Regions from separate parts of the Sorangium sp. So ce590 genome, predicted to be linked through region 1. Evidence: riboswitches for the same ligand, from Rfam matches in the RefSeq annotation. Region 1 holds a riboswitch; each other region holds the start of a gene.
What was found. Region 1 has a riboswitch for cobalamin ahead of WMF28_RS19160 (hypothetical protein). Riboswitches for the same ligand answer to the same signal wherever they lie in the genome.

Region 1 (3,266 bases):
GTCACCCAGGTTTCCCAGAAGTCCGAGGCGCTTCCGGCCGAGTAGCACTGCCCCGCGGGGGACGAGTACTCGTCGCCCGACGGGTTCCAAACGATCGCCAGGGCGCTCGTGTGGCCGACGAACGCGATGGGCGAGGTCGTGCTGTCGTCCTCGCAGACGTCCGGCGCGAGCTCGAGGTACTGCGACGAGCTCGCCTCGTTCACCGGCGTCTGGCTGCCCCCGACGACGCTCGCGACGACGCTGGCGCGGATGAGCGCGGCGTAGCCGTTCTCGCTCGCGCCGCCGACGCCGAACGCGTCTCCGCCGCCCACATGCAGGGTGTCGTCCTCGTCGAAGCCGAGCGCCGCCGCGTTCAGCACGTTGCTCGCCAGGAGCGAGCCCTCGCTGCCGCCATACGCGTAGGCGTTCCACGTGCCATTGATGACGCCCTGGACGTCGGCCGCCGCCCAGATCCGGAGCTCTCCTGTCCGGTTGGGCGAGGTCAGATGGCCGATCCCGGTGACGAGGTTGCCCTCGGAGTCCACGGCGATCCCCGCGGAGGCGCCGGGGATGCTCGTGATCAGCGGGATCTCCGTGATCGGCGACGCGGTCAGATCGAGGGCATAGACGCCGCTCGTGTAGCCGCCCGGGCCGCTCCAGCCGCCGTTGATGACGAGCGCCTCGTTCCCGTACCAGGCCAGGTCGTAGTAGTCGACGTCGAGCTCGATCACGTCCACGTGGCTGAGCAGGTCCGGCGGCGAGGTGATGCTGAGGATGGAGCTCGGGAACACGAGCAGCGGCGCCCCGTACCCGACCCCGAGCGCGATCGTGCTGCCGTCCGGTGAGATGGCGAGGAAGCTCGGATCCATCGGCCCGTCGCTCAGCGTCGCGACGGGCACGTAGGCGCTCGAACCATAGTTCTTCTGGAGGTACACGGTCTGATCGTTGGCGGCGAGGAGCCGGCCGGCCAGCTCGTAGCCATCGATCTCCTGGGCTGTCGTGGGGAACCCATCCAGGGCCACGGACCACCCGCCGGCGATGGCGGGAAGGTCGAACGTATACGACGTGTTCCCCGCGTACTCGTCGAAGGCGTCAGCGAACACCGACGGTGAGAGCAGGAGGAGCGCTGCGGTGACGGAAGACGCGACAATGCGCATAGGGACTCTTTCCTTTCTACTTCTGCTGCAACAGGAGAGGAGCGTGCCTGCGCCCCCCTGTCGCGCTCGAGAGCTGAGCTGTCTCCATCGGGCGACGAAGCGCGCGTGATCGCGCTCCGGCGCGACGACGCGCACGGGGGATACGTTGTGTTGATCCTCGACCGGAAAGGCTCAGCGCGACGTCTCTCGTCGTCGGCTCCGCACGGATCGACGCCAGAGCGCTCGGTACGAGGACGCGAGGCGCGGAGGAGCCAGCTGCGACGCGCGAGGGCGCTGAACCTTCGAGATGATCATCGGACCGACCCTTCGTCCCCGCGGACGATTGCGAAAGAAAGCTCGGGGAACGGGTCGGAACCGGGACCGGCGCGAGAGTCTCGCGCCAGCTCGGACCTACCGCCCTCCCACGAGGCTTCCAGGTCAAACCGGCGCGGGATGTCTCCCCGACGCAGGATGTTGGCAGGTCTTCGGACTTGCGAGCGCTCCGGCTCTCGCCGGGTTCCTACGGTCCACCGCTTCCCAGCCCGGAGGCCAGTGCTCGTCGTGGAGATCGTTCTCGCTTACCGCTGCGGGGCAGCCCCGGATTCGCACCGGGTTCCCTTTTGAGCCCGGGGCCGAAGCCCGAGGCACCAACACGAGGCACTACATATTGTGGTGCGGGACTCCGGTCAAGCGGGATGTTGGGGCTGCGCCCGGACGAGCGGGGCGACGACCGCGCCATGCCGCGCCGCGCGCGTCACGGCGGGGATGCGCTCACGCGTCGCGCTCCCGGAGCTCGTTGTCGAGGCGCTCGTCATACTCGTCATACTCGTCGCGAAGGGCCGCCGCGGTGGCGCCCCTGGATGGACCCGTCTGCGCTGCGTTGCGCCTCCACGAGCGCAGCAGGGCGAAGACCCCGAGCAAGGCCACCGCGATGCCCAGCATCAATCCAAGCGCGACCTTGCCGAGGGTGCCTGACGAGGGCGCCGCGCGGAGGCGGTCGCCATAACGTGCGACGAGGTCCTGCTCGACGGCGCCGGCCGCCTCGCCCTGGCGGAGGCGCGCGCGGATCTCGCGGCGAAGATCGCGCGCCACCTCCGATTCGTGGACATCAAGCGTCTGATCCCAGCAGCAAGGCGCGAGCAGGCGCCCTGCGAGCGCCCGCTCGCCGGGCGCCGGCGTCGTGTCCACGAGCTCGGACGCAGCCTGGCTGGGCGTCGCGGGCTCGGCCCTGCCGCTCATCGCCACGCCCGCGACGAAGGCGACCAGCGCCGCCGCGCGGCGCCAGCGCGCGCCGCGCAGCGACCGGAGGTGCAATGGCGAGCTCACCTCGCGGACCCCGTGCGCGGTACGGGCCGAGTCATTCGCCGACCTGCCGTGCTCTCGCTGGATCATCGTGAGACAGCCTAGCGGGGCCGTCCGCCAGGGCTCTGCGACACGATGTCGCGCTCGTCGCGGCGCGCCCGCGTGCGGCCCGAAGGGCGGGATATCGCTGCATCGTTCGATGAGGTGCGACAGCGTGACGCACTGCCGGCGTGCGCCTCGACTCCCTGCTTGCTGGTCCCAGCTCTTCTGCGCAGCGCCCGTCTCCATGGCTGCGGGGGCGTGTGCCTGGACGGGTGGGCCCGGAGGGGCGCCGTGCCTGTGCCGAGCGTCGTGCCGGCGGGCGGGCGGCCGGCGGCTGGCGGCGCCCCCTGGAACGGGTCACAAACCGGTCCATGCCGCTCGGCGAAGCGCTCCTCGCGGATCCGGTCGACGACCTCATCGCGCTCCTGCGCGGCAAGCGGTTCGTGGCGCTGACGGGGGCGGGGTGCAGCACCGAGTCCGGCATCCCGGATTACCGCGGGCCCGAGACGCGGCGCCGCGCGCGCAACCCGATCCAGGGGCGGGAGTTCTCGCGCTCGGCGGAGATCCGGCAGCGCTACTGGGCGCGCGCGGTGATCGGCTGGGAGCGCTTCTCCCGCGCCGAGCCCAACCCTGCGCATCGCGCCCTCGCGCGGCTCGAGCGGGACGGGCTGCTCGAGGGCCTCATCACGCAGAACGTCGACGGCCTCCATCTGGCCGCCGGCAGCCGCCGGGTCATCGAGCTGCACGGCACGCTCTCCGAGGTCGCCTGCCTCGCGTGCGGCGCGATGGAGCCGCGCGCCGCCCTCC
Region 2 (3,266 bases), 3.7 Mb from region 1:
CAGGCTGCGGTAGATGGCGCGGCGCATGCCGCCGGCCATGACGCCGAAGGCGACGGCCGTGACCAGGAGGCCGAGCCACGAGGGGGGCGTCGCGTGGCCGATCCCGAGCGGACCCGGCCAGGAGGAGGGCGCGGTGGGGGCGCCCATGAAGGCGAGCGGCGAGACCGCGAGCGGCCACGAGAGGGTGCGGATCGCCGCGGCGATGGCGAAGCCGCGGTCGCCGCGGCGGACGAGCACGCCCGAGAGCGCGGCCGAGAGGGCCATCGAGGCGAGCAGGAGGATCGCCGGCCACGGCGTGGTGAGGGCCACGGGGACGACGGCGGAGAGGAACAGCAGGGCCGAGAACAGCTCCCAGCCGGTCGCGACGAGCTCCGCGCGGGCGCGCGGCGCGCGCGGGGCGCGGAGCTGGGAGGGCGGCGGGGGGCTCACGGGGAGGGCGGCATGGAAGCGCAGGGCGCGCGCCATCGCAACGGCGCGCGCCTTGGGGCTACTGCCAATGAAGCGTCGCCCGCCCGATCGCCGTGAAGGGCCACCCCGGCGAGTAGTGGATCCCGGTGACCGCAGCCGGCTCGTACGGCAGCCGCGAGTCGCTCGCGAACTGGACCTCGCGCCACGTCGTGTCGAGGAGGTTCTGGATGTCCACGGCCGCCTCGACGTTCCTCCACCGGAGCCCCGCGTTCGCGTCGACGACCGTGAACCCCTCGGCGGTGAGCGACTCGTCCTCGGTCGCGGGCCGCGCGCCGATCGCCTTGACCCGCAGCGCGGCGAACGGCGTGAACGCGCCGAACGTCGGGCGGACGCCGACCCCCGCGGTCAGCGTCCGGGTCGGCGCGAGGGCGACCGCGCTCGCGTTGCCGGCGTTCACGCGGAAGCGCGCGCGGGTGAAGGTCGCGTCCACGTCGGCGAAGAGCCAGCTCCCGAGCCGGTAACGCGCGCCGATCTCGACCCCGTAGCGCCGCGTCTGCCCCGACGCCTCGGTCACGCCGGCGTCGCCGCTCCAGACCAGCTCGGAGTCGAGATCGAGCAGGAACCCGGCCGCGCTCAGCGAGAGGCCGCGCACGGGCGCGACCCGCGCGCCGACCTCGTAGCCCATCGCGGGGGTGATCAGCGTCGCCGCCCCCTGGGCCAGCACCACGCCCCGGGCGTCGTTCGAGTGGAAGCCGCGCCCGTAGTGGGCGAAGAGATCGACCCCGTCGATCGGCGAGACGATCGCCGTGAGCTTCGGGAGGAGCTGCATCTGCCCCTGGACGCCGCTCGACCTGTTCCCGGTCGCCTGGAGGTCCTCGCGCAGATCGTCCACGTTGACGTCGATCCACTGCCCGCGCGCGCCGAGCACGAGGCGGAGCCAGCGCCGGAGCCGGGCGTCCTGCTCGACGTAGACGCCGATCTGGCCCTCGTCGATGTGGGTCCGGTCCCTCTCCTCGAGCCGCTCGCGCGCCTGGTCGTGGTGGAGCGACTTGTCGATCCCGTCCGCGCGGAGCTGCGCGCCGAGCGAGGTCGTGAACCTCGCCCCCCCGAGCTCGAACTGCTTGCGGAACCGGAGATCGGCGCCTGCGACGGTGCGGTCGTCGTTCTGCTCGATCTGGTCGCCGTGGTCGGGGTCCTCGCTGAAGAACGTGAAGTTCGAGTACAGCGTGAAGCGATAGCTGAGGAGGTAGGCCATCGCGCTCAGGTCGGCGTCCCGCCACGCGGTCGAGAGGGAGACGGACCCCATGTGCCGCGCGGTCGACCCGCCCTCGGTCGGATCGACCGCGCCGAAATGATCGATGCACGGCTGTCCGAAGGCGGAGGGCGGCGGGTTCAGGCCGCCCTGCTCGCCCTCGCCGCACACGGCGCGCGCCGGGCCTGAGCTCGAGCTCGCGGTGCCCGACCGAGACGCGCGAGGCGGCCTCGCTGCCCGGCTTCTCCGCCTGCACCGTGACCTCGAGCGCGCCCCCGTCCGCGGGCGCCTCGGCGCGCGCCGGCCGCGCGGCGGCCAGCAAGAGGGCCAGTGCGGCCATCCGACCGAGCGGATGGCGGTGTGCGTGGCCGATCGTGACCGTCTCGCGGAGCATTCATGTCCTCCTTCGCTGCAATCGCGCGGAGCGGCGGCGGGCCGCTCGTGTCGAGCTCCGCGGGGAGGAAAATGCGAATCCGGCGCGATGCGCTGGACCGACCTCTCGCCCCCACGGGCGACCGAAAGGCATCGCGGGGGGCGGTTCGGGATCCGGGACGTGCGCAGAGATGCACCGGCTCGGACCTAACCGCCTCCCTCGAGGCTCCCAGGTCGAACCGGCATCGGATGTCTCCCCGTCGCCGGGCGCTGGCAGGTCTTCGGGCTCGCGAGCGCTCCGGCCGGGCCGGCTTCCTACTGTCCACCGCTTCCCAGCCCTCGCGGGCCAGTGCTTGTCGTGGGAGGTCGTTCTCGCTTACCGCTGCGGGGCAGCCCCGGAATTTCACCGGGTTCCCTATTCAGCCTGGACAGGCGCCCAGGCACCAGCGCGGTCGCACCTTAAGGTGGCGCCCCTCCGGCTGTCAATCGTTCCCGCTCACCTCGCCCGCTCCGCTCGCAGCGCTCGCGCCGCTCGCGCCGCTCGCGTGAGGCCTGCTCGACCCCTGCGCGACGTCCGGCGTGCGGGCCGAACGTTCGAGCTCTAGCGAGGATGGGCTCGCTCCTTCGTGGAGCGCGTGCTACACGGCCGCCGCTGTACATATATGCCGCGTAACGACCTCCGCAACATCGCCATCGTCGCCCACGTCGACCACGGGAAGACGACCCTCGTCGATCACATGCTCCGCCAGTCGGGCGCCTTCCGGGAAAACGAGGTCGTGGCCGAGCGGGTCATGGACTCGAACGACCTCGAGCGGGAGCGCGGCATCACGATCCTCGCGAAGAACACGAGCATCCGGTACCGCGGGGTCAAGATCAACATCGTCGACACGCCCGGCCACTCCGACTTCGGCGGCGAGGTCGAGCGCACGCTGATGATGGCCGACGGGGCGCTGCTCCTCGTCGACGCCGCCGAGGGCCCGCTGCCGCAGACGCGGTTCGTGCTCTCGAAGTGCCTCCAGCGCGGCTTCCCGATCATCGTCGTCATCAACAAGATCGACCGGAGCGACGCGCGCGCCCACGAGGTGCTCTCCGAGGTGTTCGACCTCTTCTGCGATCTCGAGGCGAGCGACGGGCAGATGGACTTCGCGACGCTCTACGCGGTCGCGAAGTTCGGCCAGGCCAAGCGCGAGCTCGAGGACGAGGCCACGGACCTCGTGCCGCTCTTCGAGACCAT
Region 3 (3,266 bases), 4.7 Mb from region 1:
ACGCCGCGGAGGGCGCCAAGCTCGGCCAGCCCGAGGTGAACCTGGGCGTCATCCCAGGGTTCGGCGGCACCCAGCGGCTGCTGCGACGGGTCGGGCCCGGACGCGCACGCGAGCTCATCTACTCAGGCGACATGATCACCGCCGAGCAGGCGCTCTCGATCGGGCTCGTCAACGCCGTCTTCCCGGCGACCGAGCTCCTCGCGCGCGCCCGCGACACCGCCCTCAAGATCGCCTCGCGCGGGCCGCTCGCCGTCGCCGCCGCCAAGCGCGTCATCCTGCGCGGCGAGAGCCTCGATCTCGCCGCCGCCAACGAGCTGGAAGCCCAGGCCTTCGCCGCGCTCTTCGGCAGCGACGACCAGCAGCTCGGAATGAAAGCTTTCCTGGCGAAATCACAGGCCGCGTTCACCGGAAAGTGAGCCTCCGAGCCGCACGCCGGAGGACAAAAAAATACCGCGCATCATGCTGGAGGGGGGCCAGACATGACCGCGGCAGGGGGACCGCGGCGGCGTGGTGGACGTCCGTCGCGGTGCTCAAGAAAACCCGCACGCGCTCCGGGCCGGGGGGGGAAACCGCGCCGGTGCGCATGCGGTGATCAGAGTGTGGCACCCAAGGGCAGGTTGTCGATAACAAAGTGCAACGTATGCACGCAGGTGAGCGGATTGCGCCCGGCACGAGGACAGCCAGACGACCGCACAGCGCAGACGCCGCCCATTCCGGCGAATGCGCGTTCGAGCCGGGCATACCCGTGCACGGGAGACAGCCTCCGGCGGAGTCCATTTTCGCGTTCTCGGAAAGGAGTACACGAGAACCCGCCGGCCCCTCACGGCAGGCGCCGCGACGAAGGGAGCCAGGCACGGAACACCTGCTCATAAGTAAAGAGCCAGGACGAACAAGGCACACTGCCGCGAGAAAACCACCGGAGCGTGCGCCGCGCGCACGAGGCGAGAGGGCCCAGAACCTGCGCCGCGCGCATGGGGCGGCGCACGCCCCGACAGGACGCCGGGGTAAGCAGCGACCCTGAGGCGAGCAAGTAAAGAGACTTTAACTACCGAAGCACAAGGCTTGCAGCATTTTCGAGAAAGCTTTGCCTCGTGCGTCTCGGTCAATTTCTCCTTCTCCTTCCCGTCCTCGCCTCCGATTCCACCATTGCACAGGGCGCGATCCCGTATGGCGCCGCCGGTCGGCTCGACAGGGCGGCGCCAACAGCGCACGGCACGCCGCGGCAGCGCCAGGACCGCCCGCTCGCCGCGCCGCGCTGCGCCGCGAGACGAGCGCCCCCGCGATCGCGGCGCGACGTCCTTGACGCCGAGCGCGAAACGGGACTACCGAGATCCATCTGACAATCCACGCCTCGGGTGCCCTCAGGGCATAACAGGGAAGCCGGTGCGAAACCGGCGCGGTACCGCCACCGTGAGTGGGGAGCTGCTTCCGAAGACCACTGGGCCTCATGAACAGGCCTGGGAAGGTGGACGCAGCGCTGGGAGCTCGAACAGCTCCCTGAACCCATGAGCCGGGAGACCTACCCGAGCCCCCCACGAGGTGCAGCTTGCGCACGTCTTCGTGGCGTTCGGGTGCGGATCTCACCCGGAGCGCCGAAATCGGTCCCCACGGCCGTGCCGTGTCCATCGCCTGCGTGTTCCTGGCGACGCTCCTCGCGGCCCGGCCCGCGGCCGCCATGCACCTCGCGGAAGGCGTCCTGCCGCTCGGCTGGTGCGCGGTCTGGAACGCGCTCGCCCTGCCCTTCGTGGCGATCGCCCTCCACCTGCTCCGGCAGCGCACCCGGCAGGACGTCTTCTACAAGCCGTTCGTCGGCCTCGTCGCCGCCGCCGTCTTCGCGATCTCGTGCATGCCCGTGCCGGTGCCGACCGCCGGGACCTGCTCCCACCCGTGCGGCACCGGGCTCGCCGCGGTGCTCATCGGCCCCTGGATGGCCGTCCTCGTCACCGTTGTGGCGCTCCTCATCCAGGCCCTCTTCCTCGCGCACGGCGGGCTCACCACGCTCGGCGCCGACGTCGCGTCCATGGGCATCGCGGGCGCGTTCACCGGGTTCCTCGCCTTCCGGCTCGCGCAGCGCTGCGGCGCGAGCCTCTGGGTCGCGGGGTTCCTGGCCGGCGTGATCTCGGACTGGGCCACGTACGCGACCACGGCGCTCGAGCTCGCGCTCGGGCTCGCGGGCGAAGGGTCGGTGACGTCCATGTTCACCGGCGTCGCCCTCGCCTTCGTCCCCACCCAGCTGCCGCTCGGCCTCCTCGAGGGCGCCATGACCGCGGGGGCGCTCGTCTTCCTGCGCGCCCGGCGGCCCGACATCCTGGAGCGGCTCCGGGTCGTCCCGCTCGCCGCGGGGGCGTCGTGACACGGCGGGTCGCGCAGCGCGCGCTGCCCGCGTTCGCACGGCGCGCGCGCGCTGCGGCGCTCCGGCTCACCGCCGCGCTCCCGGCCGCCGCCGCGCTCGGGCTCGTCGCGTGCGGCAACGCCTCCTGGGACGGGGTCGACGAGGCCGTGATCCGCCGCGTCGCCGAGGACGCGGGGCGCCACGACACGGGGCCGCTGTTCGCGGGCTTCGAGGGCGATCTCCTGCTCTTCGCGTTCCTCTGGGCGGGGCTCCTCTCCGGCTTCGCCCTGGGCTACTTCTCGCGCGTGCTCTTCGTCGAGCGCGCCGGTCAGCCCGCCGGCGATCCCGGCGGCAAGCCCGGCGTTGAAGGCCTCCGTGCCGACTGACCTCCCCGCGCGGCTCCGCGACGTGGATCCCCGGCTCCGCCTCGGGGCCGCCGTGACCGCGTGCTGCGTCGCCGCGGGCGCGCGCTCGCCCTTCACGCCGGCCGCGCTGCTCGTCGTCGCGTGCGCTGCCCTCCGCCTCCAGGGCGTGACGGCGGGCGCCGTCCTCCGCGCGTTCGCGCCCGCCGCGTGGCTCGGGGGGCTCGCGGCCGCGCTCGCGCTCGCGCTCACCCCGGGGGAGCCGCTCCTCGCGGGCGCGCCGTTCCCGCTCGACGCCCTCACGCGCGAGGGGGCCGACCGCGCCGCGGCCATCGCCGCGCGCGTCCTCGCGGCGGCCGCGGTGCTCCGGTGGCTCGCCAGCGCCGCCGCGCCCGCCGAGATCGAGTCGGCGCTCGCCGGGCTCGGCGCGCCCGCGGCCCTCGTCGAGCTGCTCGCGCTCGCGCGGCGCTTCGCCGGCGTGCTCCAGCGCGCGGCCGACGGCGCGTGGAGCGCCGCCGCGCTCCGCGGCGGGTTCGCGCACCCGCGCGCCGCCGCGCGCTCGGCCGGCGCCG

Region 2: it holds a riboswitch for cobalamin, as region 1 does, so the genes downstream of both, WMF28_RS05055 (TonB-dependent receptor domain-containing protein) here and WMF28_RS19160 (hypothetical protein) in region 1, are expected to answer to the same signal.
Region 3: it holds a riboswitch for cobalamin, as region 1 does, so the genes downstream of both, WMF28_RS01415 (energy-coupling factor ABC transporter permease) here and WMF28_RS19160 (hypothetical protein) in region 1, are expected to answer to the same signal.

The regions. Positions count from the first base shown of each region.
Region 1 is NZ_CP150346.1:5,074,597-5,077,862, reverse strand. It holds gene WMF28_RS19160 (hypothetical protein) at 1-1,136, opposite strand, end outside; cobalamin riboswitch at 1,575-1,782, opposite strand; gene WMF28_RS19155 (cytochrome c-type biogenesis protein) at 1,887-2,507, opposite strand; gene WMF28_RS19150 (NAD-dependent protein deacetylase) at 2,831-3,266, shown strand, end outside.
Region 2 is NZ_CP150346.1:1,376,101-1,379,366, reverse strand. It holds gene WMF28_RS05060 (ATP-binding protein) at 1-465, opposite strand, end outside; gene WMF28_RS05055 (TonB-dependent receptor domain-containing protein) at 488-1,831, opposite strand; cobalamin riboswitch at 2,288-2,495, opposite strand; gene typA (translational GTPase TypA) at 2,695-3,266, shown strand, end outside.
Region 3 is NZ_CP150346.1:371,006-374,271, reverse strand. It holds gene WMF28_RS01420 (enoyl-CoA hydratase/isomerase family protein) at 1-416, shown strand, start outside; cobalamin riboswitch at 1,337-1,541, shown strand; gene WMF28_RS01415 (energy-coupling factor ABC transporter permease) at 1,619-2,353, shown strand; gene WMF28_RS01410 (hypothetical protein) at 2,350-2,718, shown strand; gene WMF28_RS01405 (CbiQ family ECF transporter T component) at 2,708-3,266, shown strand, end outside.